Linked DNA regions of Phenylobacterium montanum. The protein of the gene in region 1 interacts with the protein of each later gene in a pairwise test. Links are inferred from orthologs where the notes say so. Each region holds a gene or a part of one and is shown on either strand. Other genes may lie near its edges.

Evidence for each region.
Region 2: the proteins of dnaQ (region 1) and dnaN interact in binary tests that used the Escherichia coli proteins (3 or more experiments, as listed by UniProt). The link is inferred for Phenylobacterium montanum from one-to-one orthologs.
Region 3: the proteins of dnaQ (region 1) and dnaE interact in binary tests that used the Escherichia coli proteins (3 or more experiments, as listed by UniProt). The link is inferred for Phenylobacterium montanum from one-to-one orthologs.

What each region holds. Positions count from the first base shown.
Region 1 is NZ_CP073078.1:3,644,475-3,653,872, forward strand. The notes cover bases 2,983-5,709. They hold dnaQ (DNA polymerase III subunit epsilon), read left to right. Parts: upstream 2,983-3,846; coding sequence 3,847-4,572; downstream 4,573-5,709. Other genes in these bases: aroE (shikimate dehydrogenase), read left to right, coding at 2,983-3,204; coaE (dephospho-CoA kinase), read left to right, coding at 3,201-3,839; secB (protein-export chaperone SecB), read right to left, coding at 4,579-5,058; timA (TIM44-related membrane protein TimA), read left to right, coding at 5,252-5,709. Also shown: hemE (uroporphyrinogen decarboxylase), read right to left, coding at 1-381; KCG34_RS16410 (pyruvate, water dikinase regulatory protein), read left to right, coding at 915-1,760; KCG34_RS16415 (Maf family protein), read left to right, coding at 1,757-2,350; more of aroE, read left to right, coding at 2,347-2,982; more of timA, read left to right, coding at 5,710-5,860; KCG34_RS16445 (MltA domain-containing protein), read left to right, coding at 5,863-7,053; KCG34_RS16450 (Smr/MutS family protein), read left to right, coding at 7,050-7,556; KCG34_RS16455 (RsmB/NOP family class I SAM-dependent RNA methyltransferase), read right to left, coding at 7,561-8,931; KCG34_RS16460 (DUF1674 domain-containing protein), read left to right, coding at 8,992-9,189; KCG34_RS16465 (hypothetical protein), read left to right, coding at 9,275-9,398. UniProt on the Escherichia coli protein: DNA polymerase III is a complex, multichain enzyme responsible for most of the replicative synthesis in bacteria. The epsilon subunit contain the editing function and is a proofreading 3'-5' exonuclease.
Region 2 is NZ_CP073078.1:3,227,828-3,237,440, reverse strand. The notes cover bases 3,867-6,808. They hold dnaN (DNA polymerase III subunit beta), read right to left. Parts: upstream 5,926-6,808; coding sequence 4,807-5,925; downstream 3,867-4,806. Other genes in these bases: dnaA (chromosomal replication initiator protein DnaA), read right to left, coding at 6,151-6,808; recF (DNA replication/repair protein RecF), read right to left, coding at 3,867-4,766. Also shown: KCG34_RS14465 (DUF899 family protein), read left to right, coding at 1-209; KCG34_RS14460 (SDR family oxidoreductase), read right to left, coding at 223-969; gyrB (DNA topoisomerase (ATP-hydrolyzing) subunit B), read right to left, coding at 1,186-3,618; more of recF, read right to left, coding at 3,615-3,866; more of dnaA, read right to left, coding at 6,809-7,584; rpsT (30S ribosomal protein S20), read right to left, coding at 7,983-8,252; KCG34_RS14430 (TraB/GumN family protein), read right to left, coding at 8,404-9,273; mutM (bifunctional DNA-formamidopyrimidine glycosylase/DNA-(apurinic or apyrimidinic site) lyase), read right to left, coding at 9,327-9,613. UniProt on the Escherichia coli protein: Confers DNA tethering and processivity to DNA polymerases and other proteins. Acts as a clamp, forming a ring around DNA (a reaction catalyzed by the clamp-loading complex) which diffuses in an ATP-independent manner freely and bidirectionally along dsDNA.
Region 3 is NZ_CP073078.1:402,898-413,574, forward strand. What follows is about bases 2,098-6,103. They hold dnaE (DNA polymerase III subunit alpha), read left to right. Parts: upstream 2,098-2,453; coding sequence 2,454-5,903; downstream 5,904-6,103. Other genes in these bases: KCG34_RS01955 (hypothetical protein), read left to right, coding at 2,098-2,221; sidA (cell division inhibitor SidA), read left to right, coding at 2,233-2,418; choV (choline ABC transporter ATP-binding protein), read right to left, coding at 5,911-6,103. Also shown: KCG34_RS01950 (ATP-binding protein), read left to right, coding at 1-845; more of KCG34_RS01955, read left to right, coding at 1,115-2,097; more of choV, read right to left, coding at 6,104-7,164; KCG34_RS01975 (GcvT family protein), read right to left, coding at 7,164-9,683; KCG34_RS01980 (hypothetical protein), read right to left, coding at 9,870-10,169; KCG34_RS01985 (hypothetical protein), read right to left, coding at 10,498-10,677. UniProt on the Escherichia coli protein: DNA polymerase III is a complex, multichain enzyme responsible for most of the replicative synthesis in bacteria. This DNA polymerase also exhibits 3' to 5' exonuclease activity. The alpha chain is the DNA polymerase catalytic subunit.

The DNA.
Region 1 (9,398 bases):
CTCGCCCACGGCTGAAAGCCGGCCCGCCGCGGCCTCGACTTCGCCCGCCAGGCGTTCGATGGGCGGAAGTTCGCCCAGCCTTGGCCCCTCGCCGGCCTCGAACCACACCTCCTGGCCCAGGGCTTGGGGCAGGAGCAGGATGTCGGCGAACACGATGGACGCGTCGAACGGGAAGCGGCGCATGGGCTGCAGAGTCGCCTCGGCGGCCATTTCCGGATCGAGGCAGAAGCTGATGAAGTCCTTGGCCCGGGTCCTCAGCTCGCGATATTCCGGCAGGTAGCGCCCAGCCTGACGCATGAACCACACCGGCGGCCGGTCGGTCACCTCGCCCGCGAGCGCCCCTAGGAAACGCGATTCAGCCCTGCTCGCCTGCCCGGTCATACCCGGTCTTAAAGCCCGGACAGCCCTTGGGCTCAAGCCCCGTACGGCCCCTTAATCTCTTAAAGAAATATTAATGAGAAAGAGGAGGAAGAGGTATGGCCAGGGACAAGCGTGGATAACCGAGTCGCACCGAATCCGATCTGCGGCCATACCGCGCGCTGGCCGCGGATTTCCACCAGGCCTCCCGGGGCTGTGGAAAACGGGGATGACCGCCAGGCCACCGAATTTCTTAATGAAAGGTTAAATCCTGTCTGGGCGCCGGTCTGGGGAGAGGGGATTGGCGCCCCGGCGGGGGAAATGTGACATCCCCATGACAGTTTGTCGCACCGCGCCTGGGGACGGCGGCGACCACAATCGGCAAACTGTCCCGAACGTCCTTGGCAAAGCGGCCGCGACCGGCTTTTCTCGTTAACAACTCGTTAATCCGACCACCGCTCGTTAAGCATTCATTAACCGATGCTCCACAGGGGCTTTCGACCACACATGATCCTGACCGAACCCCTGACCCCAAATCCCTTGCTTCAGAGCGGCCGATGAGCGCCTCGCGTTTCGCCACCTATTTCCATGTCCATCTCGTCTCCGATTCCACCGGCGAGACCCTGAACGCCCTGGCCCGGGCGGTCTGCGCCCGGTTCGACGATGTTCTGCCCATCGAACACATCTACGCGCTGGTTCGTTCCGAGCGGCAGCTCGAACGGGTGCTGCTGGAGATCGCCGGCGCGCCGGGGGTGGTGCTGCACACCATCGTCGACCGCAACCTGCGCGCCCGGCTGGAAGCGGGCTGCCGCGAGCTGGACATGACCTGCGTGGCGGCGCTGGACCCGCTGGTGGCGGCCCTGGGCCGCTATCTCGGCGCCTCGCTCTCGACCCGGGTCGGGGTGCAGCACGCCCTGGACAACGACTATTTCAACCGTATGGACGCCTTGAACTACGCTATCGGCCATGACGACGGGCAGGGAACCGACGACCTGGAAAGCGCCGACGTCGTGCTGGTGGGCGTCAGCCGCACCTCCAAGACCCCAACTTGCATCTACCTGGCCCACCGCGGGGTGCGCGCGGCCAATGTGCCCCTGGTGCCGGGGGCCGAGCCGCCGCCGAACCTGACCCGGTTGAAGCGGCCGGTGGTGATCGGGCTGACAGTCTCCCCAGACCGACTGATCCAGATCCGCCGCAATCGCCTGCTGAACCTCAGGGAGGAGCGCGAAAGCAGCTATATCGAGATCGAGTCGGTGCGCGAGGAGATCGTCAAGGCGCGACGGATGTTCGAGCGCCAGGGCTGGCCGGTGATCGACGTCACCCGCCGCTCGGTGGAGGAGACCGCCGCCCAGGTGATCAATGTGATCAATTCCGGCGGCGGGCAGATCGAGGTCCTGTCTTGAAGCCAGTGGTGCTCGCGTCCCAGAGCCAATCCCGCGCCGCCCTCCTGTCCGCGGCCGGGGTCGTGTTCTCCAAGGTCAGCTCCGGCGTCGACGAGGACGCCATAAAGCAGCGCATGCTGGCTGAATGCGCAGGGCCGAAGGCGATCGCCGAGGCCCTCGGCGAGGCCAAGGCCGTGGCAGTGTCGAACAAGACGACCGGCCTCGTCATCGGCGCGGATCAGACCCTGGACCTGGCCGGCGAGCTGTTCGACAAGGCGGCCAATGTGGACGAGGCCCGCCAAAGGCTGGTCGCCATGCGCGGCCGCACCCACCAGCTGCATGGCGGCCTGGTCGTGGCCGAGGAGGGGCGGGTGGTCTGGCGACACGCTGAAAGCTCGACCCTGACCATGCGCGACTTTTCCGACGCCTTCCTCGACGCCTACCTGGCGCGACACGGCCAGGCGGTCTTGTCCTCGGTCGGCTGCTATCATCTCGAGGGCGCCGGGGCGCAGCTGTTCGAGCGCATCGAGGGCGACTATTTCGCCATTCTGGGCCTGCCGCTCCTGCCGCTCCTGGCCTTCCTGCGCGAGCAGGGCGCGATCGCGTCATGAGCGGGATCTCCGGCGCCACCCGCCTCGCTGCCGTGGTCGGGCGGCCGGTCCGGCATTCGCTCAGCCCCCTGATCCACAACGCCTGGCTGGCCGCAGCCGGGATCGACGGCGCCTATCTGGCCTTGAGCCCCAGCGAGGAAGGGTTCCCGCACCTGGTCGAGGGCCTGCGCGGCTCGTCCCTGGCCGGGATCAACGTCACCTTGCCGTTCAAGGAGGCGGCGCTCGCCGCCGCCGACGTGGCGAGCACGCGCGCGCAACTGGCGGGAGCCGCAAACCTCCTGCTGTTCGCCGAGGACGGCTCGGTCCAGGCAGACAATACCGACGGCCAGGGCCTCCTGGGCGCCTTCGCCAGCCAGGCGTCGGGCTTCGATCCGGCAGCGGCGCCGGTCGTGATCCTGGGCGCGGGCGGGGCTGCGCGCGGGGCGGCGGCCGCTTTTGTCCTGGCCGGCGCGCCCAAGGTCCGGCTGGTCAATCGCACCAAGGGGCGGGCCGAAGCCATAGCTCACGCCCTGGGCGAAGCGGTGTCCGCCCACGCCTGGTCGGAACTGCCCGGCCTGTTGGACGACGCCGGCGCCCTGGTCAACGCCACCTCGCTCGGCCTCGAGGGGCAGGCGCCGTTGGAGATCGAGCTGGACCCGTTGCCGGCTTCCGCGCCGGTGATGGACATGGTCTATCGGCCCCTTACCACGCGCCTGCTGGAGGATGCGGCGGGCGCCGGCCATCCGGTGGTCGACGGGCTGGAGATGCTGATCCTGCAGGCCGCGCCGTCGTTCGAAGCCTTTTTCGGCCAGGCGCCGCCCGCGGGGGTCGACGTGCGCGCCTTGGCCCTCGCCGCCCTGGAGCAGGATGCATGATCGTCGTCGGCCTCACCGGCTCCATCGGCATGGGCAAGTCGACCACCGCGGCCATGTTCGCCGAGGCTGGCGCCCCGGTCTATGACGCCGACGCCGCCGTCCACGCCCTCTACGCGCCAGGGGGCGCGGCGGTGGCCCCGATCGAGGCGGCCTTTCCCGGCGTGATCAAGGACGGGGCGGTGGACCGTACAGCGCTTGGCCAGCGTGTCCTGGGCGATGAGGCGGCGATGAAGCGGCTGGAGGCCATCGTCCACCCGCTGGTGGGGGCCAGCCGCGGCGGCTTCTTCGAAAAGGCCCGCGCCGACGGCGCCGAGGTGGTGGTGCTGGACATCCCCCTGCTGTTCGAGACCGGCGGCGAGCGCAATGTCGATGCGGTGGTGGTGGTCTCCGCCCCGGCCGACCTCCAGCGCGAACGGGTTCTGGCCCGCCCGGGGATGGCGCCGGAAAAGCTGGACGCCATCCTCGCCCGCCAGAAGCCCGATGCGGAAAAACGCGCCCGGGCCGACTTCGTCATCGAGACCGGCCAGGGGTTGGAAGCCGCCCGAGCTCAGGTGGCCGAGGTGCTCGCGGCGCTGAAATCGCCCACATGGCGTTCAAGGCGAGCCCTTGAAGCCGGCGGCGAAGCGTCCCAATGATCATGGGATGTTGCGCGAAATCGTCCTCGACACCGAAACCACCGGCCTCGACCCGAAGACCGGCCACCGGCTGATCGAAGTCGGCTGTATCGAGCTGGTGGATTACCTGCCCACCGGCCGGACCTTCCATAAGTACATCCACCCCGACCGCGAAATCGATCCCGAGGCCGAGCGGGTGCATGGCATCTCCCTGGCCTTCCTGGCCGACAAGCCGCGCTTTCACCAGCCGGAGGTCTGCGACGCGCTGCTGGAATTCATCGGGGATGCGAGCCTCGTCGCGCACAACGCCGGCTTCGACCGTGGCTTCATCAATCACGAGCTGAAGCGGGCGAACCGACCGATCCTCGAAGAGTCGCGCTGGATCGACTCCCTGCCCCTGGCCCAGAAGAAATTCCCGGGCATGTACAATTCGCTGGATGCGCTCTGCAAGCGGTTCAAGATCTCGCTGGCGGACCGCACCAAGCATGGCGCCCTGCTGGACGCCCAGCTGCTGGCCGGAGTCTATCTCGAGCTGCGCGGCGGCAAGGAGCGGGGCTTGGACCTGGCGCCCCAGCAGGCCCAGCGCCGGACCACGGCCGGCCCGACGAGCGTCGCCGCCGTCAGCCACGGCCCGCGGCCTCGTCCGCTCGCCCCGCGCTCCACCGAGGAGGAGCGCGCGGCGCACGAGGCCTTCATCAAGGGAACCATCAAGTCCGGCGCGATCTGGGCGCGCTGGGGGGTGGCGGTGGAATAGTACGGGTCAGGCCTGCCCGACCGGCTGGCCGCCCAACTGGGCCTGACGCGCCGTATAGACCGCCACGAAGTCGATCGGGTCGATCATGAACGGCGGGAACCCGCCCTCGCTGGTCAGGTCCGAAATCATTCGCCGGGCGTAGGGGAACAGGTAGCGCGGGCATTCGATCAGCAGCACCGGCTCCAGCTCGGTCTCCGGAACGCCGGTGATCTGGAACAGGCCGCCATAGACCAGTTCGACCTGGAACACGGTTTCGGCCGTGCCCTTGGCGGTGGCGTTCAGCTTCAGGTCGACCTCGTAGAGACCGTCCGGCCGCGCCCTCGCGTTCATCTCGACGCCGAGCTCGATCTGCGGCTGGACCCCGCCGGCGCGCAGCGATTCCGGCGCGCGCGGGTTCTCGAACGACAGATCGCGGATGAACTGGGCGAGAACGCGCATGCCCGGGCCTTCGGCGGGGGCGGCGGCCGGGGTTTCGGTGTCGGTCATGAAAGGGACAGTTCCATATGGCTTGACGCACCGCAAACCGGGCGGCGCGCCTTGGAGGCATGAAGCGGGGCTGCTATCACGCGCACGAACGCGGCGCAACGCGGCGCCTGACGCGGCGCGAGGCGCGGATTATATAGAACCCAGTCCGTCGGGCGTTGGCTTCGCTCGCGACGGGCGCTGACTCGGTATCGCCGTGCAAGTCTTGGAACTGCTCATCCTGGCCGTGCTGGCCGCCGTGGTGCTCTACCAGCTCTACGCTGTGCTGGGCCGGCGCGTCGGGCGCCAGCCCGAGGATGGCCTGACCGCGCCGGTGCACCGCGTCGGCGCGCCGGCGGCGCCGCAGCCGGAGGCCGAGGCCGAGCCGCAGCCGGCGGGTGTCGCCGCCATCCGCGCCCGCGACGCCAGCTTCGACATCGGACGATTCCTCGACGGCGCCCGCATCGCCTACGAGACCATCGTCAAGGCCTTCGCCGAGGGCGACCGCGAAACCCTTCGCCGCCTGGTCTCAGAGGAGGTGTTCGCCCGCTTCGACCCCGTGATCGCGGCCCGCGCAGCCGAGAACCGCCACGAGACGGTCGAGTTCGTGCACCCCGCCCGCACCGACCTTGATTTCGCCGAGGTGGTCGGCGACCTGGCCCGGGCCAAGGTGCGCTTCCTTGCGGAGCTGCGCAGCCGCACCCATGGACCCGAAGGCGAGGCTGTGGACGAGCGCCGCACCGCCGAGATCTGGACCTTCGAGCGCTATTTCACCAGCCGCGACCCCAACTGGACCCTGGTCCGCGTCGACGCCGCGGAGGCGTGAGCATGGGGCGATGCTGGAGGCTGGCGGCGATCGCAGCCGCTCTCGCGATCCTGGCCGCCTGCGCCACGGCCCCACCTGCGCCGGTTGCGCCGCCGCCCATACCCGCCCCGCCGGCCCAGCCTGCCCCAAGCCCTGCCCCGCCGGCCGCGCCGCCCAGATCGACGCCGCCGCCGCGGCTCAGCCTGCACCTCGCCGATCTTCCCGGCTGGGCGCAGGAGGACCACGCCGCCGCGCTGCTGGCCTTCGAGGCCGGCTGTAGCGTCGCCCCCAACCCGGACATGGCCGCCGCCTGCCGTAGGGCCCGGAACGTCGGCGCCTTGGGCGAGGCCGCTGCGCGTGATTTCCTTGAAGCCAATTTCCGCGCCGAGCCGGTCGGTGATGGCGGCCTCCTGACCGCCTATTTCGCCCCGGAATACGAGGCCCGCGCCAGCCGCCGTGGAGAGTTCACCGCCCCGGTGCGCGCGCGGCCCGCCGACCTGGTGCTGATCGACCTTGGCCAGTTCGACCCTACCCTGACCGGCCGCAAGATCAGCGGCCGCATCGTCGGCGGCCAGCTGGTCCCCTATCCCGACCGCGCGGCGATCGAGGCCGCGCCCGCGGACGCGCCCCTGGCCTGGATGCGGCCCGAGGACCTGTTCTTCCTGCAGATCCAGGGCTCAGGCGTGCTGCGCCTGCCGGAAGGCCGCCGGCTGAAGGCGGTCTATGCCGGCAACAATGGCCGGCCGTTCGTCGGCGTAGCCAACATCCTGCGCGACCGCGGCGCCCTGGCGGCGGGGGATGCTTCGGCCGAGGCGGTGCGGAACTGGCTCGCCGTCCATCGCGGGCCGGAAGCGGACGCCGTGATGCGCCAGGACCCGCGCTATGTGTTCTTCCGCCTGGAGGCCGATGATGGGGCCGAGCCGGTCGGAACGGCGGGCGTGCCCTTGATTCCCGGGCGTTCGCTGGCGGTCGATCCCGCGAGACATGCCATGGGCGGGCTCTACTGGATCGACGCCGTCGCCCCGACCCTGAACGGCGCCATGCCGGCCTATCGCCGCATCGCCATGGCCCTCGACACCGGCGGGGCGATCAAGGGCGAGGTCAGGGCCGATCTCTATATCGGCGCCGGCGCCGCCGCAGGGCTGGAAGCGGGCCGGGTGCGCCATGTGCTCAGCCTCTACGCCTTGGCTCCTGTCGGCTCGGCCACCCAGTGACCCGCAGGCTGCGTCCGGAGGAGACCCACATCTGGGCCAAGGTCGCCGCCACCGTGCGGCCGGCGCCGGGGCGGCATTTCCCCACGGCCTTGCCGCTCGAAACCAAGCCCGAAACCTTGCCGGCGGTCGCGCCACAACCGGCCCCGGCCGCCAGGCCACAGATCAAGAGGCACGGCCCGCTCGAAGGCATCGAGCCCCGCCGCAAGCGCCGTATCGTCCGCGAACAGGAACTTGGCCCGCGCATAGACCTGCATGGCCTCGACCAGGATCGCGCGCGCCAGGCCCTGACCGGTTTCATCGCCCGGGCCTCAGAGGACGGCTGGCGGGCGGTGCTGGTGATCACCGGCAAGGGCGCCCTGGGCGACGGCGTCCTGCGCCGCATGGTCCCCCACTGGCTGGCCGAGCCGCCCTTGCGGGCCCTGGTCGCCGGGGTCTCGGAAGCCCAGCGCCACCACGGCGGCGCTGGGGCGCTCTATGTGGCGCTCAAGCGGCAGCGAGGCTGAGGCTTCAGGCCTTGCGCACGAACCGGGCGGCGAAGAAGCCGTCGGCGCCGCCCGGCAGCTGGTGCGGCAGCACCCGCAGGAGGCCGGCCTTGGTGACCGCGCCTTGGGGCGCCCCACCTTCACCGGGCTGGACCGGGGCCAAGGCGAAATCCTCATGCCGCGCCAGGAAGGCCTCAGCCTGGGCCTCGGCCTCTTCGGTCTCCAGCGAACAGACGCAATAGACCAGCCGCCCCCCCGGCTTCACCCGTTCGGCGGCGCTGTCCATGAGCCGCGCCTGCACGCCCGCCAGTTTGGCGATGTCGCCGGGGCGCGTGCCCCAGAGAACATCCGGATGCCGCCGGAAGGTGCCCGTCGCGGAACAGGGCGCGTCCAGTAGGACGGCGTCGAAGCGGCGCGAATCCTCCCAACGCTCGGCTTCGGCGGCGACCACCTCGGCGGTGAGGCCAGTCCGTTCCAGGGCCTGGGTCAAGCGGCGCAGCCGCTGGGCGGAGCGGTCGAGGGCCGTGACCTTGGCCCCCGCAGCCGCGAGCTGCAGGGTCTTGCCGCCCGGGGCGGCGCAAAGGTCGATGGCCGTCTCGCCGGGTTGGATGGCCAGCAGCCGGGCGGGGATGGCGGCGGCCGCGTCCTGCACCCACCAACGGCCCTCGGCATAGCCGGGCCAGTCGGCGACGTCGCCGCGCTTTTGCGACCTCAGCGACCCGCCGGGCAGGACTTCGGCCTCCAGGGCTTCCGCCAGTTCGCCGGCGCCCTCGGCTTGGCGCAGGCTGAGGTCGGTCAGGGGCTCCTCGGCGATCACCGCGGCCATGGCCCGGGCGTCCGCCTCGCCATAGGCCGCACGCCAACGGGCGAACAGCCAGCCGGGGGCCAGGACCTCGGGGTCGGCGTCGGGGGCCCCGTCGCGCTGCAGACCGCGCAACACGGCGTTGACTAGGCCCTTGAACGGCCGCGTGGCTTCGGCGGCGCCAGCCAGGCGCACGGTAGTGTCGATCGCCGCGTGGGCGGGGACGTCCATGAACAACAGCTGCGCCGCGCCCAGGCGCAACAGCATACGCACCGCCTCCGGCGGCGGCTTGGCCAGCTTGGCGTCCAAAAGGCGGTCGATCGCGCCCAGCCGCCGCAGCAGGGTCATGGCCGTCATTCGCGCCAGGGCCCGATCGCGCAGCTCCAGCCCGGCGAAGGGCTTGCGCACAAGGGCCTCCTCGAGCCCGCCGCGGTGATCCAGCGCCGCGGCCACCAGGTCCAGCGCCGCCCGGCGGGCGTCCAGGCCTTCGCCGAGGGGTGTTTCCGTATGGGCGGCGTCCGGCTTGGGCCTGGGCTTGCGGGCGTTGGGCGTCGGGCGTGGGCGGCGTGGGCCGGACGGGCGAGGGGGTTTCATCCGCGCCCCGTGCCCCCAAAGGCCGCTGACAATCAAGCAAAAAGGGCGCAAAATCCGCCCATGACGGAACTTCCCGAACACGCCGCCCCCGACAAGCCGCTCAGCCCGGCCGCCCAGCGGGCGCTGGAAGAGGCGGCGGAACGCCGCCGGCTGGTCGCCGAAGAGGCGAAAAAGGTCGAGGAACGGGGCGGCCCGGCAGGCCCCGAACCCACGCGGTTCGGCGACTGGGAGCGAAAAGGGATCGCTGTCGACTTCTGATCGCCGTTCACCCCAGGCGCGTATGGACTCGCAGGGTCGCGCACAGGTGCGTAGACCGGACAGCGACCAAGCCCCGGAGCCGGCCATGCCGTTCAAGCTCGCCAGACTAGCGCCCCTGTTCGTCCTCGCCCTGGCGGCGGCGGGCGCCTCAGCCGCCAGCGCCCATCCGCGTGCGGCGTGCTGCTGCCGGCCGCACGCCGTTCGTCACC
Region 2 (9,613 bases), 420 kb from region 1 along the record:
ATGGGGCGGAGGTTCCGGCCCAGAACGTGTTCACCCGCCGGGACGGGACCATCCGCCACTTCTGGGCCGGAGAGATGACCGGCTCGACGGCCGATCCGGGCCAGGACCCCAGGGGCGCGCCGGACCCTGCGCCCCTGTGGCTGGTGCTGGACCTGACCCCAGAAGGCCGCGGGACCGACTGGTATCCCAGCCTGGACTATCCAGCATGAAGCTTTGGCCGGCCTAGAGATCAATCAGGCCGCCGTCGACGAACAACTCGGCGCCGGTGGTGTAGGTGGCGTCGGCGGCGAGGTAGAGGGCGGCGCGGGCCACCTCCTCCGGCTCACCGGTGCGGCCCAGCGGGATGCGGGCCTTGGCCCCCTCGATGAAGGCTTCCTTCTGCGCCGGGGTCAGGCCGCCCCGGTCCAGGATCGGCGTGACCACCGGGCCTGGGCTGACGGTGTTGACCCGGATGCCGCGCGGGGTCAGCGCCCGGGCGAAGGTGCGGCCGAACGAGCGCAGCGCCGCCTTGGTGGCGCCATAGACCTCGCCGCCGCCCAGGCCGCCGTTGGCGCCGGCGACCGATGCGGTGAGGATGATCGACCCACCGTCCGAAATGGCCGGGATCGCATGCTTCAGGAGGAAGAAGGCGCCCTTGACGTTGAGGTCGAACTGGCTGTCGTAGAAGGTCTCGTCCACGGCCTCGACCGGGGCGAACTTGGCGATGCCGGCGTTGACGAACAGCACGTCGATGCGTCCGTGCCTGGCCTTGACATGGTCGACCAGGGCCTTGGTGGCGGCGATGTCGGCGCCGTCGGAGACGATCGCCTCGACGCCCGGCAGGGCCGCTCGCGCCGCCTCGACCGAGGCCGGGCTGGAGCCGGTGACCACCACCGTGGCTCCCTCGGCCTGGAACAGTTTCGCGGTCGCCGCGCCGATGCCGGTGGTGCCGCCGGTGATCAGGGCGATCTTGCCTGCAAGCTTGCTCATGGGAACAGCCTCCTTGCTGTCATGCATCATGGTGCACGCACAGATGGGGTGGCGCAGGCTTCAGGGAACGGCGGCGGCAGCCGACATTTTCGCTCGATACCGATAGAAAACCTGATGGTAGACGGTCAAGAGATGCTCGCCGCGTCAGGATTCCATTGCCCAGGCGCGCTACTCACACCTTCAGAAATCCTGAGGCATGAACAAGGGCGTTGGCGATCAGACGTCGACCTCGGCGTCCAGGGCGTTGTCCTGGATGAATTCGCGGCGCGGCTCCACGAGGTCGCCCATCAGGCGCGAGAACATGTCGTCGGCGTCGTCTGCATGGTTGACCCTGACCTGCAAGAGGGTGCGGGCGTCGACGTCGAGGGTGGTCTCGAACAGCTGGTCGGCGTTCATTTCGCCCAGGCCCTTGTAGCGCTGGATCGACAGGCCGCGCCGGCCCGCCTCGAAGATGGCGTCCACCAGGTCGCGTGGTCCGCGCACGGGGCTGGAGCGGTCCTTGCGGCGGAAAACGCCGGGCTTGGCGAAGGTCTGGGCGAGACTGGCGCCGCGCTCGGCCAGGCGGCGCGCGTCGGCGGAGTGGATCAGCACCTCGTCCAGCACCAGCTGGTCGGTGACCCCACGGCGCACGCGGGTGAAGACGAAGCCGCCGGCCTCGCCCTGTCGCCCGGACCAGGGTCCATCGCCTTCCTCGGCGTAGAGGTCCATGCGATGCGCCACCGCCTCCGGATCGGGGGCCTCGCCGAACAGGCCGGCCAGGGCGCCCTGCTCGATCGCGAAACCCGGGGCGCGGGCGGCCAGGCGCTCGATATTGGCGCGGGCGCCGCGGCAGGTCTGCACCAGGGCCAGAAGGTCGGCGCCGGCGATCTGCTCGCCGGTGGAGAGCTCGAGCACCGCGCCCTCGACGCCCTCGTCGATCAGATAGGCCTCAAGCTCGCTGTCGTCCTTCAGGTAGCGCGAGGACTTGCCCTTGGACGCCTTATAGAGCGGCGGCTGGGCGATATAGAGGTAGCCGCGCTCCAAGACCTCCGGCATCTGCCGGTAGAAGAAGGTGAGCAGCAGGGTGCGGATATGGGCGCCGTCGACGTCGGCGTCGGTCATGATGACGATCTTGTGGTAGCGGATCTTCTCGATGTCGAAGTCGTCGCGGCCGATCCCGGCGCCGAGCGCGGTGATCAGGGTGCCGACCTGCTCCGACGACAGCATCTTGTCGAAGCGGGCGCGCTCGACATTTAGGATCTTGCCGCGCAGGGGCAGCACGGCCTGGTTCTCGCGGTTGCGGGCCTGTTTGGCCGAGCCGCCGGCGCTGTCGCCCTCGACCAGGAACAGTTCAGACTTGGCCGGATCGCGCTCCTGGCAGTCGGCGAGCTTGCCGGGCAGGGAGGTGATGTCGAGGGCCGACTTGCGCCGGGTCAGTTCGCGGGCCTTGCGGGCCGCATCGCGGGCGGCGGCGGCCTCGGCGATCTTCTGCACGATGGCCTTGGCCTCGGCGGGATGCTCCTCGAACCAGGTGGCGAGGCCGTCGGCGACCAGGCCTTCGACCGCCGGGCGCACCTCGGAGGAGACCAGCTTGTCTTTGGTCTGGGAGGAGAACTTGGGGTCGGGCACCTTGACCGACAGCACGCAGGTCAGGCCTTCGCGCGCGTCCTCGCCGGTGACCGAGACCTTCTCGCGCTTGGCCGCGCCGCTGCTTTCGGCATAGCCCGTGATGATCCGCGTCAGGGCCCCGCGGAAGGCTGAAAGGTGCGTGCCGCCATCCCGCTGGGGGATGTTGTTGGTGAAGCACAGCATGGTCTCGTGATAGCTGTCGTTCCACCACAGGGAGAGGTCGACCTCGACCTTGTCGCGGCGGCCGCGGATCACGATCGGGGCCTTGATCAGCGGCGTCTTGGCCTTGTCCAGGTGGCGCACGAAGGCCTCGACCCCGCCCTGGTAGGACAGGATCTCCTCGAACGGCTCGGCGTCGCGCAGGTCCGAGAACTTGATGCTGATGCCGGAATTGAGGAAGGCCAGCTCGCGCAGCCGGTGCTCCAGCGTCTTGCGGTCAAAGTCGATGTGGCTGAAGGTCTCCAGCGAGGGCATGAAGGTGACCTGGGTGCCGGTCAGGTACTCGCCATTGGCCCGCCGAGGGGCCTCGCCGGTGACCACCAGGGGGCTGACCGCATCGCCGCGCTCGAAGCGCATCTCGTGCACCTTGCCGTTTCGCCAAATCTTCAGCAGCAGGTAGTCCGACAGGGCGTTGACCACCGACACGCCCACCCCGTGCAGGCCGCCCGAGACCTTGTAGCTGTTCTGGTCGAATTTCCCGCCGGCGTGCAGCTGGGTCATGATGACCTCGGCCGCGCTGACCCCCTCGCCCTCGTGGATGTCGGTGGGGATGCCGCGGCCGTCGTCGGCGATGGTGGCCGAGCCGTCGGCGTTCAGGGTCACCTCGACCAGGGTCGCAAAGCCGGCCAGGGCCTCGTCGATGGCGTTGTCCACCACCTCGTAGACCATGTGGTGCAGGCCCGAGCCGTCGTCGGTGTCGCCGATGTACATGCCCGGCCGCTTGCGCACGGCGTCGAGGCCCTTGAGCACCTTGATGCTGTCGGCGCCGTAGTCGTCGGCGCCGTTGGAGGGATCGTAGGTCTCGGGGGTTTGGTCGGTCATTCGTCGTCCACAATGGCGAGACTGGCGGCGTCCACATGAACGCCCTGGGCTCGCCCCTTCAGGTCGCTAAACAGCGCTTCTTCGGTCCCGGTCAGGAAAGCCTGCAGGCCCAGCGCCTCGATTTCATCGAAGAGGGCCGCACGCCGGAGCGGGTCCAGGTGCGCGGCGACCTCATCGAGCAACACTACAGGATTCGGTGCGGATTTCGCACCCGAAAGTCGCGCAGCCTGGGCCAAAACCAGGTTCAAAATCAGGGCTTTCTGCTCACCCGTGGAGCATTCGGCGGCCGGGCGGTCCTTTTCCCGATGACGGACGGAAAGATCGGTGCGGTGCGGGCCGGTCAGGCTGCGCCCGGCGGCGGCGTCGCGTGGGCGCCCGGCCAAGAGCGCGCGGGCGATCTGGGCCTCGATCTCCTCGGTTGGCGCGCCCGCGAGCGCCATCTGCTCGAAGGGGCCGGTAAGGTCCAGGTCGGCCTGGGGAAAGGGCCGGTCGGCCCGGCCGTCGATCTCGGCCTTGAGCGCGACGAGGGTGCGGACGCGGGCCTCGGCCATCCGCGCCCCGGCCTCGGCCAGGCGCGCTTCCAGCGCGGTCAGCCAGTCGGGGTCCGGCCCCTCCTCGGCCAGGAGCCGGGCGCGCTCGCGCAGGGCCTTCTCGTAAGACGCCGCCTGGGCGGCGTGGCCGGGCTCGGCGGCGAACACCAGTCGGTCGAAGAAGCGCCGCCGCTCGCTGGCGCCCTCCAGGAACAGGCGGTCCTGCTGCGGGGTCAGCCAGACCAGGCGCAGGTGATCGGCCAGGCGACCGGGCATCGCCGGCTCGCCCTGGGCGCGGACCAGCCGGCGGGCCGCGCCGGGGGCCTCGGTCCCCGTGCCCAGGCGGACCGGCTCCTCAGCGGGGTCGCTCTCGACCTCGGCCGCGACGGCCCAGGCGCGGCCCGCGGCCTCGCCCGGCAGGCGGCGGCCGATCTCGGCGATGGCGGCGTTGCGCAAGCCCCGCCCGGCCGACAGTAGGCTGACCGCCTCCAGAAGGTTGGTCTTGCCCGCCCCATTGGGCCCGAACAGATAGACCGGCCGCCCGTCCATGGGCAGGGCGGCGCGCTCATAGCCGCGGAAGTCGGTCAGGGTCAGCTGGCGCAGGACGGCGCGGGTCATGGCGTGAGGGGCGCAGGGCCCCTCCCCTTGGGCAGGGGTTCTACACGCGCAGTGGCATCAGGACGTACTGCACGTCCGCGTCCACCGGGTCCAGGACCAGGGTCGGCGAGGCCGGGTCGGCGAAGCGGAACTCGGCGGTCTCGCCCTTGATCTGGCCGCAGACGTCCAAGAGGTAGCGGGCGTTGAAGCCGATCTCGAAGGGCTCGCCGTCGTAGTCGACCTCGATCTCCTCGACCGCCTGGCCGGCCTCCATGTTGCGCACGGTGAGCACGATGCGGCCGCTTTCGACCGTCATCTTCACCGAACGGCTCTTCTCCGCCGAAATGGTCGCCACCCGGTCCACCGCCTGGGCGAACAGGGCGTTGTCGACGGTCAGGATGCGGGTGTTGTCCTTGGGGATCACCCGCACATAGTCGGGGAAGGAGCCGTCGATCACCTTGGAGGTCAGGGCGGCGCGGCCGAAGGCGAAGCGCACCTTCTGGGCCGAGACCTGCAGCTCGACGGTCTCGCCGGCGTCTTCCAGCAGGCGCCGGGCCTCTTGCACGGTCTTGCGCGGCACGATGACGCCGGGCGCGCCGACTGCGCCTTCGGGCGCCAGCATCTCGGCCAGGGCCAGGCGGTGGCCGTCGGTGGCCACGGCGCGCAGCTTGGTCACCCCGCCGTCGACGACAGTGTGCAGGTAGAGGCCGTTCAGGTAGTAGCGGGTCTCCTCGGTGGAGATGGCGAAGCGGGTCTTGTCGATCAGCCGCATCAGGTCGACCGTGTCGATGCTGAGCGAGCTGGACAGGCCGTCCGAGGACATCACCGGGAAATCGCCCGCCGGCAGCACCGGCAGGTTGAAGCGCGAGCGGCCCGCCGCGATGGTCAGGCGTGGGTCTTCGCCGCTGTAGCGCAGCTCGACCTCGGCCCCTTCCGGCAGCTTGCGGACGATCTCGTAGAGGGTGTGCGCGGGCGCGGTGATCTGGCCGGGCTGGTCAACGCGGCCGGGCGTCTCGTCGATGATCTCCATGTCGAGATCGGTCGCCGACAGCGCGAGCGCATCGCGGCTGGTGGACAGGAGCACGTTGGAAAGGATGGGAATGGTGTTGCGCCGTTCGACGACGCTCTGAACATGCCCCAGCGCTTTCAGCAGAGCCGCGCGCTCGATGGTAAGCTGCATCTGGACGTCCGAATCTGCGGCCGCGGACGGCGATTCCTTCCTCCGCGACCCTTTAAAGGGGAGGGGAGATTAACTGAAAAGCAACGCCGGGGAAGAGGGTTCGGGCGGCGCAAAACCAATTCGGCGGAAGGCCGCCGCTTCGCCAGGCGCCCAAAGCCAAGCAAGCCCCTTCCCCCGCCGTTCGGACGGAAGAAGGGGCTCGTCGTCCGCCCAAGGGGGGTGGCTTCAGCCCCGCAGCTTGCGGGTCAGGACTTCCAGGTCGCGGGCCAGTTGGGGGTCTTCCTGGCGCAGGGCCTCGATGCGGCGCACGGCGTGCAACACGGTGGTGTGGTCGCGCCCGCCGAAGCGCCGGCCGATGTCCGGCAACGAGCGCGTGGTCAGGGTCTTGGCCAGCCACATGGCCGCCTGGCGCGGACGGGCCACGGCGCGATTGCGACGTTCCGAGATCAGGTCGGCCTGCTTCATGCCGTAGTGCTCGGCCGCCGCCTTCTGGATGTCGTCGACGGTGATGCGCTTTTCGGCGCCGCGCAGGTGGGGCCGAAGGATCGCTTGGGCCTCGTCCAGGTTCAGCGCTTCGACCCGCTCGCCCACCCGGGCGACCAGGGTGTTCAGGGCGCCTTCCAGCTCGCGCACGCTGTCGGTGAACCGGTCGGCCAGGAATTGCAGCACCTCGGGCCGGGCGTTCAGGCCAGGCTGGCCCATCGGCCGGCCGAGCTGGACCAGTTTGCGCTCGAGGATGCCGAGGCGAAGCGTGCGGTCGGCCGGCTCGATACCGCAGACCAGACCCGCCTGAAGGTGCGAGCGCAGCCGGGCATCCATTTCGGTCAGGTCGTTGGGCGCCCGGTCGGCGGTGAACACCACCCGGCGGCCGTCCTGGGTCAGGGCGGCGAGGGTATGATACAGTTCCTCCTGGCTCGACTGCTTGCCGGCGATGAAATGCACATCGTCGATCAGGAGCAGGTCGGCGGCGCGCAGCTCGTCTTTGAAGGCCGGGCCGGTGCGGTCCATCATCGCCCGCACGAAGCTTTGCAGGAACCGCTCGGCGGTCAGGTAGATCACCTTGCGGCCGGGCGAGGCGCGCATGGCCTCCCAGGCGATGGCGTTCAGAAGGTGCGTCTTGCCGAAACCGTAGGGGCCATGGAAGACGACGGGGTTGAAGTGGCCGTCGCTCCAGCAGGCTACCTTTTTCGCCACCGAGTGGGCGAATTCGTTGGCCGGGCCGGGTACGAAGGTGTCGAAGCGGAAGCGCTCCTGCAACCCGGGCGCGCGCGGCGCCGTTTCGGCTTCTTCGGCCGCCGGGCTGGCCAGGGCCTGCAGTGGGGCCTTGGGCGCCGGCGCCGGGCTGGCTGCGCCAGCGCTGTCTTGCGCCGGCGCCGCAGTGTCCAGCTCCGCCCGCGAGCGCAGTTCCAGAGCGCGGCGCTGAGGATCGTACTGCGACCACAGCTCGGTCACCCGCCGCCAGGCGTTGCGCCGCACCCAGTCTCGCGCGATCCCCGTCGGCGTGACCAGATAGAGCTCCCCTGCGGCGTTTTCACGCACCCCCGCCTGGCCCAGCCAGGAATTGAAGGTGTCCTGACTCATCTCGCTCTTGAGCGCGGCCGAGGCCTTGGCCCAGACCGCTTCCAGTTCGCCGCCCCCCCGGTTGGCAAGACTGGTCATCCCTCCCGAATAGTTCATCGTCATATCGCCAGCACCCCGAAACCGGTCTTGGTCCGGCCTGTTCCCGCAACGGCCGAGCCTCTATGATTCACGCAAAATTCCCCTCGTCCGGCGGTTGCACTACACCGCCGGCGCCATTCTTCCGTACTGAGATGGAAACATCCTGTGAGGCCATGCTAGCCGGCGCCAAAGCCCGGTCAACCGGGATTCTTCGCGCCGTCGACGGATATTTCGATTGACTCTAAGTAGTCCCTCAACGGGCAAGGAAAACTCGTTTTTGGGCTTCTGTTCACGGAACAATTCCCCACGCGCCAACCAAGCCGCAAGACCATATAGGCCCAGCGGCTTGGCTGGAATTACTTAGATTTTCTCGAAGGTTAACGCCCGGTTGGACGTTATTACGCGGTCGCGAGCTTCTTCAGCTGGGCGGCCAGACGCGACACCTTGCGGGCGCCGGTGTTCTTGTGCACCACACCCTTGCCGACAGCGCGCATCAGCTCGGATTGCGCCTCGACGAAGGCGGCCTTCGCCTTGGCCACGTCGCCGCTGGCGACGCTTTCTTCGAACTTGCGCAGATAGGTGCGCACGCGCGAGCGGCGGGACTTGTTGACCTCAGTGCGGCGGGCGATCTTGCGGATCGCCTTCTTGGCGCCGGGGTTATTGGCCATGGATCTAGAGCCTCGGAACGGACGGGGCGACGGAGTTCAAACCGCCGCGGAAAATCAGAAGGAGGGGCATATACGGGAAGCGCCACGCCGGGTCAATCGGGTCTGAAGCGTCGCCGTCAAATCGTGTGTGCATGGCCCTGTGCATGACTATTCAAGGACCCTCCACCACAAGACCCTGCTTGCGTAGCATGGCCGGCACGCTGTCGGGCCCGACCAGGTGGCCGACCCCGACGACCATCACACTGACTCCGGGCTGCGCCAGGCGTCTCTGCATCACCTTCACCCAGCGCCGGTTCCGGTCGACCACGAGCGCCTTGTAGACACCGGGCGCCTCTTCTTTCAGCGGGTCCACGGCCTCGGCCCGGATCCCGGCCGTATCGCCCGCCATCCAGGCGGCGATCAAGCGGTCGTACTTCGCTCGGCCCTCCTCCAGTTCCCCCAGGGTTTCGCGCAGGGACGCGAGCTGGTCATGGGTCGGCGCCTGGGACAGATAGCCGATCTGCTGCTCCGGGGTCTCGAAGGCGAAACGCGCCAGCGTGGCCGGCGCCGTCGAGGACAGGGCGTGCTCCACCCCATCGTTCTGCTCGGCGCCCTCCTGGGCGTAGGCGGCGACCGAAAGGGTGACCTCGGCCAGCCAGGGCTTCAGCCGGTCGAGCCCGGCGATCGGCACGCCGTAGCGCTGGGCCATGGCGGCCAGGCGCTCGCGGTCCTTAGGCGGCAGTTGCGAGCTCAGGGTGACGCCCGGGGGCTCCATGCCGACCTTGATGGCCAGCTGGCTGGCCGCCAGCGCCGAGGCGTCGTCCAGCGGGATCTCGAACCAGAGGTCGCTGGCGTGAGCTATGGCGTCGTTCAGGGCCGGCGGCCGCCAGTCGAGCCCGGGCGGCAAAAGGTGCACCGAGCCGAACAGGACCAGGGTCGAGCCGTGGCCCTTGACGATCCACACCGGCGGCTGGGCCTGCGCCGCGCCGGCGCTGAAGGCCACCAGGACGGCGGCGAGGAGGGAGCGGAGTAGCTTGAACATCATCGAAACCTAGGCGCACGGCCAAGGCGGCGCCAGATGGCGCGCGTGAAGCTCTATTTCTGGCAGGTCGCGCAGAAGAAGGTCGAGCGGCCGCCTTGGACCGCGCGCTCGATCGCGCCCCGGCAGCGCGGCGTGCGGCAGGGCTCACCCTCGCGGCCATAGGCGGCGAAGCTGTGCTGGAAATAGCCCAGCGCCCCGTCGGCCGAGGCGTAGTCGCGCAAGGTGGAGCCACCGGCCTCGATCGCTTCTTCCAAAACCTCGCGCACGGCCTGGACCAGGGTCTTCAGCGCTGCGGGCCTGATCTCTCCGCCGGGCTTCAGCGGCGAGATGCGCGCGCGCC
Region 3 (10,677 bases), 3.2 Mb from region 1 along the record:
CCGGCGACGTGGCCGACGCCTATGCCGACGCCGCCCATTTCCAATCGGCCATCCTGAACCTGGTCATCAATGCGCGCGACGCCATGCCGAACGGCGGCGTGGTGACGGTCTCCACCCGCAACGCCGCCCTGGGCGGCTCCGACGCGGTGCTGGACAGCGAGGCGCGCCAGGGGCGGGCGGTGGTGGTCAGCGTGCGTGATCAGGGCGCCGGCATGGCGCCCGAGGTGCTGGCCAAGGCCTTCGAGCCCTTCTTCACCACCAAGCAGGCCGGCAAGGGCACGGGCCTGGGCCTGGCCCAGGTGCTTGGGTTCGCGCGCCAGTCGGGCGGCTACGCCACCATCGACAGCGCTCCGGGGCAGGGCTGCGAGGTCAGCCTGGTGCTGCCGGCCCTGGCCTCCACCGGCTCGCAGCCGGCCAACGAAGCGGGCGCGGCCGAACCGGCGGCGCCGGGCGCCCCCCTGACCGTGCTGCTGGCCGAGGACGATGCGGCGGTGGCGGCGATGCTCCGCGAATCCCTGGGCCAGATGGGCTGGGAGGTGCTGACCGCCGCCTCCGGCCGCGAGGCCCTCGACATCCTGGGCCGCCGGCCCGAGGTCCAGATCCTGGTCGCCGACGTGGTCATGGCCGGCGGGGTCAGCGGGGTCGAGCTGGCCCGGGCCGCCGGGCGCCTGCGCCCGGGCCTGCCGGCGGTGCTGATCTCCGGCTATCCGGGCGAAGCCGCCGGCGCCGACGAGTTCGAACTCCTGCAAAAGCCCTTCACCCACCAGGACCTGGTCGACCACGTGCGCGCCGCCCTGGCCGCGCACGGCGCGAGCAAAGACGAAGCCCCCCGCGCCACGGCGTGAGGGCAATGAATGCTCCGCTCTTCCTGGCGAAGGCGCTGAGTTTGGCGGCTTTGCAGAATATCCTCATCCTGAGGCGCCCGCGCAGTGGGCCTCGAAGGACGCAGTGGTGAGGCCGTGCGTCCTTCGAGGCCCGACGCTTCGCGCCGGGCGCCTCATGATGAGGAAGTTTTTGGACTGCAAAAAAGAATCGTCATGGTGAGGAGCGGCCCGAAGGGGCGCGTCTCGAACCACGCACGAGCTTCGCGACGGCGCCAAAAAAGGGTGATTCCATGCGCATCTTTGTGGTCGCGGCCGCGCTCTGCCTCGCCGTCACGGCTCCGCCGCCAGCCTCGGCCGCCGACTCTGCGCCGCAGGCGCCGCCCGAAACGATCTGGCGCGACGCCCCCGACGGCGGGCTCGAGCACCTGCAGTCGGGCCTGGCCTGCCCGCGCAGTCTCGGCGAATATGATCGGCGCACGGCGTTCGTCTTCGACAATTTCGGCCTGGACGTCGGCTGCGACTACCAGGCGCGCGAAGCGAGCGTGACCCTCTACCTCACCCGTCGGACCCAGGGCGGCTTGGACGAGGCCATGGCTGAGGCCAAGCGCGAACTGGTGCAGTTCGGCGCCGCCGACAACCCCCAACTGCTGACCGAGCAGCGCTATGACGAGGCCGGCCACGCCTGGACCACCGCCCTCTACGCTAAGGACGGCGGGCGCCATTCGGGCATCTGGATGACCGACCTCTACGGCTGGACTCTGGAATATCGTGCGACCTATTCCCTGGCCGTGGAATCCCAGGTCCAGGCCGACCTCAAGGCCTTCACCGCCCAGATCGCCTCCACCGCGGGCACACGCCTGGCTCTCTGCGCCAAGCCGGCTCCGCCCGAGCGGCATGGCGCGGCGGCCCCGGCGACCAAGGACGACTCAGCGACGTCGCTGATGGACGCCCTCGTCGGCGCCGCCGCGATCCAGACAGCGGTGCAAGACAAGCACGCCAAGCCAAAACCCGTCCTCTGGTGCGTCGAGCGCCCGCTAAAGATCGAAGGCCATGGCGCCCTCTACTGGCGCGGGGTGGACGAAACCGGCGCCGACGCCCGCACCGACCAAGTCACCGCCCTGACGATCAAGACCACGCCCGGCCTTACCGTCACCCCCGACACCATGGGCGGCCTGATCGAGGCCCTGGGCAAGAAGGACGGCGACGACGCCCCTCCGCGCTGGGTCGCCGTCCTTGAGGCCAAGAGCCAGTCGACCATCTTCGGCTACTTCAATGGCCGTCCGACGCCCGAGGTCCTGGCCGAACTGTTCGGCCGCATCATGGCCGGCAAGGCCAAGCCCCTGGCCAGCTACGACGCCAGCCGCAAGAACATCACCATCACCATGCCGAAGGAGTGAGGGGGAGGGCCGTGGCGGCCGCGAACGAAGCCGTGTGTCCGGCCTTGACGCGGAACAAAACCAGAAATAAGAACAAAAAAGCAACCCGCTTTCCACAGGGGATTCACATGGTTCGGATGGCTTGGGACGGTCTGGCGCTTGCTTCGGTGGCGAGCTTCGTTTGGATGATGCTGGCGGTGGTTCAGCACGTGGGCTGAGTCGCGGCGCGGGCGTCGGAACGGGAGCGCGGCTGATGGCCGAAGGCGGGGACCTGGGCTTTGTGCATCTTCGGGTGCGGTCGGCCTATTCCCTGCTGGAAGGGGCGATCAAGGCCGACGCCATCGGCAAGCTGGCCGCGGCGGCCGACATGCCGGCGGTGGGCATAGGCGACCGGGCCAACCTGTTCGCGGCCCTGGAATTCTCCAGCTACACCAAGGACGCGGGCGTGCAGCCGATCGTCGGCTGCGCCCTGCCGGTGACGGGTATCGGCGACCGGGCCCCCGACAAGTGGGCGCGCATCCCCACGGTGATGCTGCTGGCCCAGAACCAGGCCGGCTATCTGAACCTGATGGCCCTGACCTCGGCCGCCTTTCTGGAGATCGGCCCTACCGACGACCCGGGGGTGGCCTGGAGCAAGATCGCCGAGCACGCCGAGGGCCTGCTCCTCCTGTCCGGCGGGCCGGACGGGCCGATCGATCCCCTGTTCGCGCTGGGCCGGGCGGCCGAGGCCAAGACGGCGCTGGCCGAGATGCATCGGGTGTTCGGCGAGCGCTTCTACGTCGAGCTGCAGCGCCACGGCCAGCCGCGCGAGGCCCTGGCCGAGCCGGGCCTGGTGGCCTGGGCCTATGACCAGGACGTCCCCCTGGTCGCGACCAACGACGTCTATTTCGCCACCCCCGACATGCACGAGGCGCACGACGCGCTCTTGTGCATCTCCGACGGGGTGTTCGTCGGCCAGGAAGAGCGGCGGCGGATCACCGGCGAGCACTATTTCAAGTCCTCGGCCCAGATGCGCGCCCTGTTCGCCGACCTGCCCGAGGCCTGCGACAACACCCTGGACATCGCCCGCCGCTGCGCCTTCCTGGTCAAGAAGATCGACCCGATCTTGCCGCGGTTCGACACCGGCGCCGGCCGGTCGGAGGCCGAGGAGCTGGCCCACCAGGCGCGTGAGGGCTTGGCCGCCCGCCTGGCCGTGCATCCGCTATCGGCCCCGCGCGAGGCCTATGACGAGCGGCTGGAGCGGGAGATCGGGGTCATCACCCAGATGGGGTTCCCCGGCTACTTCCTGATCGTGTCGGACTTCATCAAGTGGGCCAAGACCCACGGCATCCCGGTGGGGCCTGGCCGCGGTTCGGGCGCCGGCTCGCTGGTGGCCTGGGCCCTGACCATCACCGACCTGGACCCCCTGCGCTTCGGCCTGCTGTTCGAGCGCTTTTTGAACCCCGAGCGGGTGTCCATGCCCGACTTCGACATCGACTTCTGCCAGGAGCGGCGGGAGGAGGTGATCAGCTACGTCCAGCGCAAGTACGGCGACGACCGGGTGGCGCAGATCATCACCTTCGGCACCCTTCAGGCCCGGGCTGTGCTGCGCGACGTCGGCCGGGTGATGCAGCTGCCGCTGGGCATGGTCGACCGCCTGGCCAAGATGGTGCCGAACAACCCAGCCAACCCGACCACCCTGGCCAAGGCCATCGAGATCGAGCCACGCCTGAAACAGGCCCGCGACGAGGACGACAACGTCCGCCACCTCCTGGAAGTCGCCCTGCGCCTGGAAGGCCTCTACCGCAACGCCTCGACCCACGCCGCCGGCGTGGTGATCGGCGACCGGCCCCTGACCGAGCTGGTGCCGCTCTATCGTGACCCGCGCTCCGAGCTGCCGGCCACCCAGTTCAACATGAAGTGGGTCGAGAGCGCCGGCCTGGTGAAGTTCGACTTCCTGGGCCTGAAGACCCTGACCGTGCTCGACCGGGCGGTGAAGCACCTGGCGCGGCGCGGGGTGTCCCTGCACCTGGACCAGCTGCCCTTCGACGATGCGCCCACCTACGAGCTGATGACCCAGGGCCAGACCGTGGGCGTGTTCCAGCTGGAAGGGCAGGGGATGCGCGACACCCTGCGCAAGCTGCGCCCCGGCTCGATCGAGGACATCACCGCCCTGATCTCGCTCTACCGCCCGGGGCCGATGGACAACATCGACGCCTTCGTGGACTGCAAGTTCGGGCGCAAGCCGATGGACACCCTGCACCCCTCGCTGGAGCCGGTGCTGAAGGAGACCTACGGCATCATCGTCTACCAGGAACAGGTGATGCAGATCGCCCAGATCCTGGCCGGCTATTCCCTCGGCGAAGCCGACCTTTTGCGCCGCGCCATGGGCAAGAAGAAGAAGGAGGAGATGGACCAGCAGAAGGTGCGGTTCGTCTCCGGGGCCAAGGAAAAGAACGTCCCCGAAAAGCAGTCGGGCTCGATCTTCGACCTGGTGGCCAAGTTCGCCGGCTACGGCTTCAACAAGAGCCACGCCGCCGCCTACGCCCTGGTCGCCTACCAGACCGGCTGGCTGAAGGCCAACTGCCCGGTCGAGTTCTTCGCCGCCTCGATGAGCCTCGACATCTCCAACACCGACAAGCTGGCGGTGTTCTACCAGGACGCCCGCCGCGGCGGGGTCACCATTCGCGCGCCCGACGTCAACCGCTCGGGCGCCGACTTCGAGGTCGAGGAGGGCGAGGTGCTCTACGCCCTGGGCGCGGTGCGCAACGTGGGCCTTGAGGCCATGAAGCACCTGGTGGCCGTGCGCGAGGAGGGCGGGCGCTTCCGCGACCTGTTCGATTTCGTCGAGCGGGTCGATCCACGCCAGGTCAACAAGCGGGCGATCGAGAACCTGGCCCGGGCCGGCGCCTTCGACAGCCTGCACCCGAACAGGGCCCAGATCGTCGACAACGCCGACGCCCTGATCGCCTATGGCCAGAGCATGGCCGCCGAGCGCGCCTCGTCCCAGACCTCCCTGTTCGGCGGCGAGCAGGTCGAGGCCGGCCGCCCGCGCCTGATGGCCCGCGAGCCCTGGACCGCCACCGAGCAGCTGGACGAGGAACTTGCCGCGGTCGGCTTCTACCTGACCGGCCACCCCCTGGAAGGCATGCTGGAGATGCTGCGCCGCAAGCGCACCACGCTTCTCACCGACGCCCTGGTCCAGGCCGAGGCCGGGTCCGAGGCCTTCCGCATGGCCGGCGTCGTGCGCCGCCGCCAGGAGCGCGCCTCGGCCAAGAGCGGGGAGAAGTTCGCCTTCGTCACCCTCTCCGACCCCACCGGCGAATACGAGGTGCTTTTCCCGCCCGAATCCCTGCGCCGCTGCCGCGAGGCGCTGGAACCGGGCCGGTCGGTCTCGGTGCGGGTGCGGGCCAAGTCCTCCGACGGCGAGGTGCGCTTCTTCGGCGACGACGCCGAGCCCCTAGACAAGGCTATCGAGAACATCCAGGCCAGCTTGCGCGTCTATCTCTCCTCCGCCTCGGCCGACATGGAGGCGCTGAAGAAGCGCCTGCAGCCTGTCGGCGGCGGCGGGCCCAGCGGCCCCAGCGGGGAGGTGGTGCTGATCGCTGGCATGGGCGCCGGCCGCGAGGTCGAGATCAAGCTGCCCGGCCGCTTCATGCTCGACTCCGCCGTCCGCGGCGCGCTGAAGACCGCGCCGGGGGTGAGCTATCTGGAGGAGGCGTAGGCCGTTACTACCGGTCCCCGGATAGCGCCTTGAGGATCTCGGCCTCGCCGCAGACGCCCAGCAGCCGGCCGTTCTCGACCAGCAGCACGGGATGGCGGTTGGCCTCGCAGATCTTGATGATGGCGCTGAGCGGCAGGCCGGCTTCGGCCAGGATCATGCTGTCGGGGCGGATCGGGCCGCCCTGGGGCTCGTGGCGCAACAGCACCCGCTCCTCGCCCTCGACGTGGCAGGCGAGGGGGTGGCGGTCGGCGTCGAGCTCGAGGCGATAGCGGCGGCGGCTGTCGAGCCACACCCCGCCGGCCTCGGCTTCCAGGTCGTCAACGCCGCGCATGACCGTGGCGCCGGTCAGGACCGACAACGGATTCATGTGCCGCACGAACTGGGCGACATAGTCGTTGGCCGGCCTGAGCACGATGTCCTGGGCGTCACCCGTCTGGACGATGCGGCCGCCTTCCATGATGGTGATCTGGTCGCCGAGCTTCAGCGCCTCGTCCAGGTCGTGGCTGACGAAGATGATGGTCTTCTGCACGCTCTCCTGCAGGCTGATCAGCTCGTCCTGCAGTCGGCTCCTGATCAGCGGATCGAGGGCCGAGAACGGCTCGTCCATCAGGAGGATGTCGGCGTCGGTGGCGAAGGCCCTGGCCAGGCCCACGCGCTGCTGCATGCCGCCACTGAGTTCCTGGGTCTTGCGGTCGGCCCATTCGGCCAGGCCCACCAGCTCCAGCTTCTCGTCGACGATCCTGCGCCGCTGGGCCTTGTCCATGCCCTGGAATTCCAGGCCCAGGCCGACATTGTCGCGCACGGTGCGCCAGGGCAGCAGGGCGAACTGCTGGAACACCATGGCGATCGACTTGCGGCGCACTTCGCGCAAGGTCGGCGCGTCGCAACTGGCCACATCGACCACGCCGCCCTGGTGGCGAACCAGCACCTGGCCGCGGGTGACGCTGTTCAGGCCGTTGGCGGCGCGCAGCAGGGTGGACTTGCCTGAGCCGGAAAGACCCATCAGCACCGAGATCTCCCCGGCCCTGACGGTCAGGTTGGCGCCGGCGACGCCCAGAACCACCCCGGTCTCAGCGGCGATCTGGCTGCGGGTGGAGCCGGCCTCCATCAGCGAGATGGCCTTGGCCATGGCCGGGTCGCGCGCGCCCTTGCCGGCCTTGCCGAACAAGATGTCGACCTCTTTGAACTCGACCGCGGTGGTCACGTCGCCGGCTTCCTGGCGAGGGGGCTCATCGGTGAGGGCCGCCGCGTGAACGTTCATCAGACCCCTTTCAGCGCCAGGTTCTCGGGATCATAGGGCGAATCCGGGATCACTGTCGCGCGGTGTCGTTCCCCGAGGATGCTGATCTCGAGTTCTGTGCCGATCTCGGCCAGATCCGGCCGCACCATGGCCAGGGCCAGCGACTTGTTCACCCGCCAGCCATAGCCGCCCGAGGTGGCGCGGCCGACCAGCGCCTCGCCCAGATAGATCGGCTCGGAACCGCGCGCGTCGGCGTCGGTGACGCCATGCACTTCCAGGGTGACCGCCTTGTTGGCGAAGCCGCGCGCCTTCCAGGCGGCGAGGGCGTCCTTGCCGTGGAAGGTCTGCTTCTTCATGGCGATGAAGCGGCCGAGGCCGGATTCCAGCGCTGCGTATTCGATCGAAAGCTCGCGCGGGATCAGCTTGTAGGTCTTTTCCAGGCGCATGGAGTCCATGGCGCGGATGCCGAAGGGCTTAAGGTCGAATTCGGCGCCGGCCTCGAACAGCTTGTCGAAGATGTAGTTCTGCATCTCGATCGGGTGGTGCAGCTCCCAGCCCAGCTCGCCGACGAAGTTGACGCGCAGGGCCTTGGTGTGGGCCGCGCCGATGTCGATGTCCTTGCCGGTCAGCCAGGGGAAGGCCTCATTCGACAAGTCGGCGTCGGTGACCTTGGCCAACAGCTCGCGTGAGCGCGGGCCGGCCAGGACCAGCACGCCATATTGCGTGGTGATCTTCTCGATCCGCACCGAGCCGTCGGTCGGCATCGCCTTGAGCAGGTAGTCGTAGTCGTGCCGCTCCAGGGCGCCAGCCGAGACCAGGTAGAAGCTCTGCGGCGCCTCGCGATAGACGGTAAACTCGGCCCGCACCCCGCCCTTGGCGGTAAGCAGGTAGGTCAGGCTGACCTTGCCGACGTCCTTGGGGATGCGGTTGGTGAAGAGGTTGTCCAGCCACGCCTCGGCGCCCGGCCCCGAGACCTGGAACTTGGCGAAGGCCGACATGTCCAAAAGGCCGACCTTTTCGTGCACATGCCGGCACTCGGCGCCCACATGCTCGAAATAGTTGGAGCGGCGGAAGCTCCACTTTTCGCGGATCGGATCGCCTTCCTTGGCGGGTTCGGGGTGGTTCTCGTTCAGGATCACGTCCGGCTTGTCGAGGTCGGCCTCGGTCAGGGCGTAGCCGGCGGGGGCGAACCAGTTGGGCCGCTCCCAGCCAAACACCGAGCCGAACACCGCGCCGAGGGCCTTCATGCGGTCATAGCAAGGGGTGCGGCGCAGGGGCCGCGCACCCGTGCGCTCCTCGTCCGGATAGTGGACGGTGAAGACCTTGGCGTAGGCCTCTTCGTTCTTTTGGCGGAGGTAGCCTTTGGAGGCGTAGTCCCCGAACCGGCGCGGATCGACACCCATCATGTCGATGGTCGGCTCGCCCTCGACGATCCAGTGGGCCAACTGCCAGCCGGCGCCGCCGGCGGCGGTGACGCCGAAGCTGTGGCCCTCGTTGAGCCAGAAGTTCTTCAGCCCGTTCCAGGCCGGGCCGACGATCGGGCTGCCGTCGGGGGTGTAGGCGATGGCGCCGTTGAAGATCTTCTTGATGCCGACCTCGGCGAAGGCCGGCACGCGGGCGATGGCCGCCTCGATGTGCGGGGCCAGGCGGTCCAGGTCCTCCTGGAACAGCTCGTATTCCGATTGCGGGTCCGGCCCATCAACATAGCAGCAGGGCGCGCCGACCTCGTAGGGGCCGAGCAAGAGACCGCCGGCCTCCTCGCGCATGTAGTAGGAGGCGTCGCTCTCGCGCAGCACGCCCATTTCCGGCAGGCCGGCCGCCTTGCGCGCCTGGATCGCCGGGTGGGCCTCGGTGACGATGTACTGGTGCTCGACCGGGATCACCGGCACGTCGAGGCCGACCATGGCCCCGGTGCGGCGGGCGAAGTTGCCGGTGGCCGAGACCACGTGTTCGCAGGTGATGTCGCCCTTGTCGGTCGAGACCACCCACTCGCCGTTCGGCTTCTGGGTGACGCCCGTGACGGTGGTCTGGCGATGGATGGTGGCGCCGCGGCTGCGGGCCCCGCGGGCCAGGGCCTGGGTCAGGTCGGCCGGCTGGATGTAGCCGTCGTCGGGATGCTGGATGGCGCCGATCAGGTCGTCGGTCTCGCAGAGCGGCCAGATCTCCTTGACCTGCTCTGGGGTGAGGAAGCGAACGTCGACGCCGATCGTCTTGGCCACCCCGGCATAGTACTTGTATTCGTCCATCCGGTCAGGGGTGCGGGCTAGGCGGATGTTGCTGACGCGGGAGAAGCCGACGTTCAGCTCGGTCTCGGCTTCGAGCGTGGGATAGAAGCCGACCGAATACTTGTGCATCTGGCCGACGGAATAGCTCATGTTGAACAGGGGCAAGAGGCCCGCGGCGTGCCAGGTGGAGCCCGAGGTCAGCTCCTTGCGCTCGATCAGCACGCAGTCGCTCCAGCCGAGCTTGGCCAGGTGATAGAGGGTGCTGACCCCGACGACCCCGCCGCCGATCACCACCACGCGCGCATGCGAATTCATGAACCGTTCCCGACGGAAGTCTTCCGCCGCAGGGGATCTACGGCGCCTGGAACGATAGGTCCGGGGCGTGTGCTGTCGAGAGAATGTTTACGCCGCTGGATTGGAACGATTGCGACGCGTTTTCGTCGCTCGCGTTCAAGAACCGCAGCGCCGGGCTGAAACCGGCGCTGCGGCTTCCGGCCTGGTTCAGAGGCCCTGCCAGAGCGCGGCTTCCACGGTCTCGGTCACGAACAGGCCCCGGTCCTGGGCGATCTTGAGCATACCCTGGTATTCGGAGTCTTCGAGGAGGGCGTGCGAAGCCTTTTCCCACTGGGCGAGGCTGTCGTAGCGGGTCACCCAGACGATGTCCTGGGTGCCGGCCAGGCGCGTAGCGACATCGGTATGGATCCCGGTGCGCTTCTCGACCAATTGCGCCACCTGCTTGGCCCATTGTGCGGGTTCGCTGCCAGCCTTGGCTGAACGGGCGCGGATAGAATACATAATCATGGTCGTCTCCTGTCGCTCTATGGCGTCGGCCATTATCCAGGCGAGCAAAAGCACTTGCGGCGCTTGCGCCGGAAACGTCCTTGCGACCCTCGGAGACTCGATTGCGAACGAAAACCAAGTCGTTCGAAATTGCGCGGAGCGCTAATTTTACATAACTTTACTCGAAAGGGCGCCAATGCACGCGTTATCCGAGAGCATGGACCTGAATTTTCAAGCCGACGCTTGCTGAATACAGTCTGCACCCTGGCCGTAGAGATTCATAGCCGAATCGAAGCTTTGCTTTCGAAAGCTCTGGCGCGGCCAAAAAGCCGCGCCAGAATGCCAGGGCCTACTTCAGGATCAGCTCGCGGGTGATGATGTCGCCACGCTGGGTGCGAATGGTTTCCCGGTCGACAGCGGCCTTGGCCGAGGCGGTGACGGAGCCGAACTCCTTCTTGGCCATGGCGTCGAAGTCATCGAGCGGAACGTCGAACGCCGCCATATTCTTGTACTCGACCATCAGGAACAG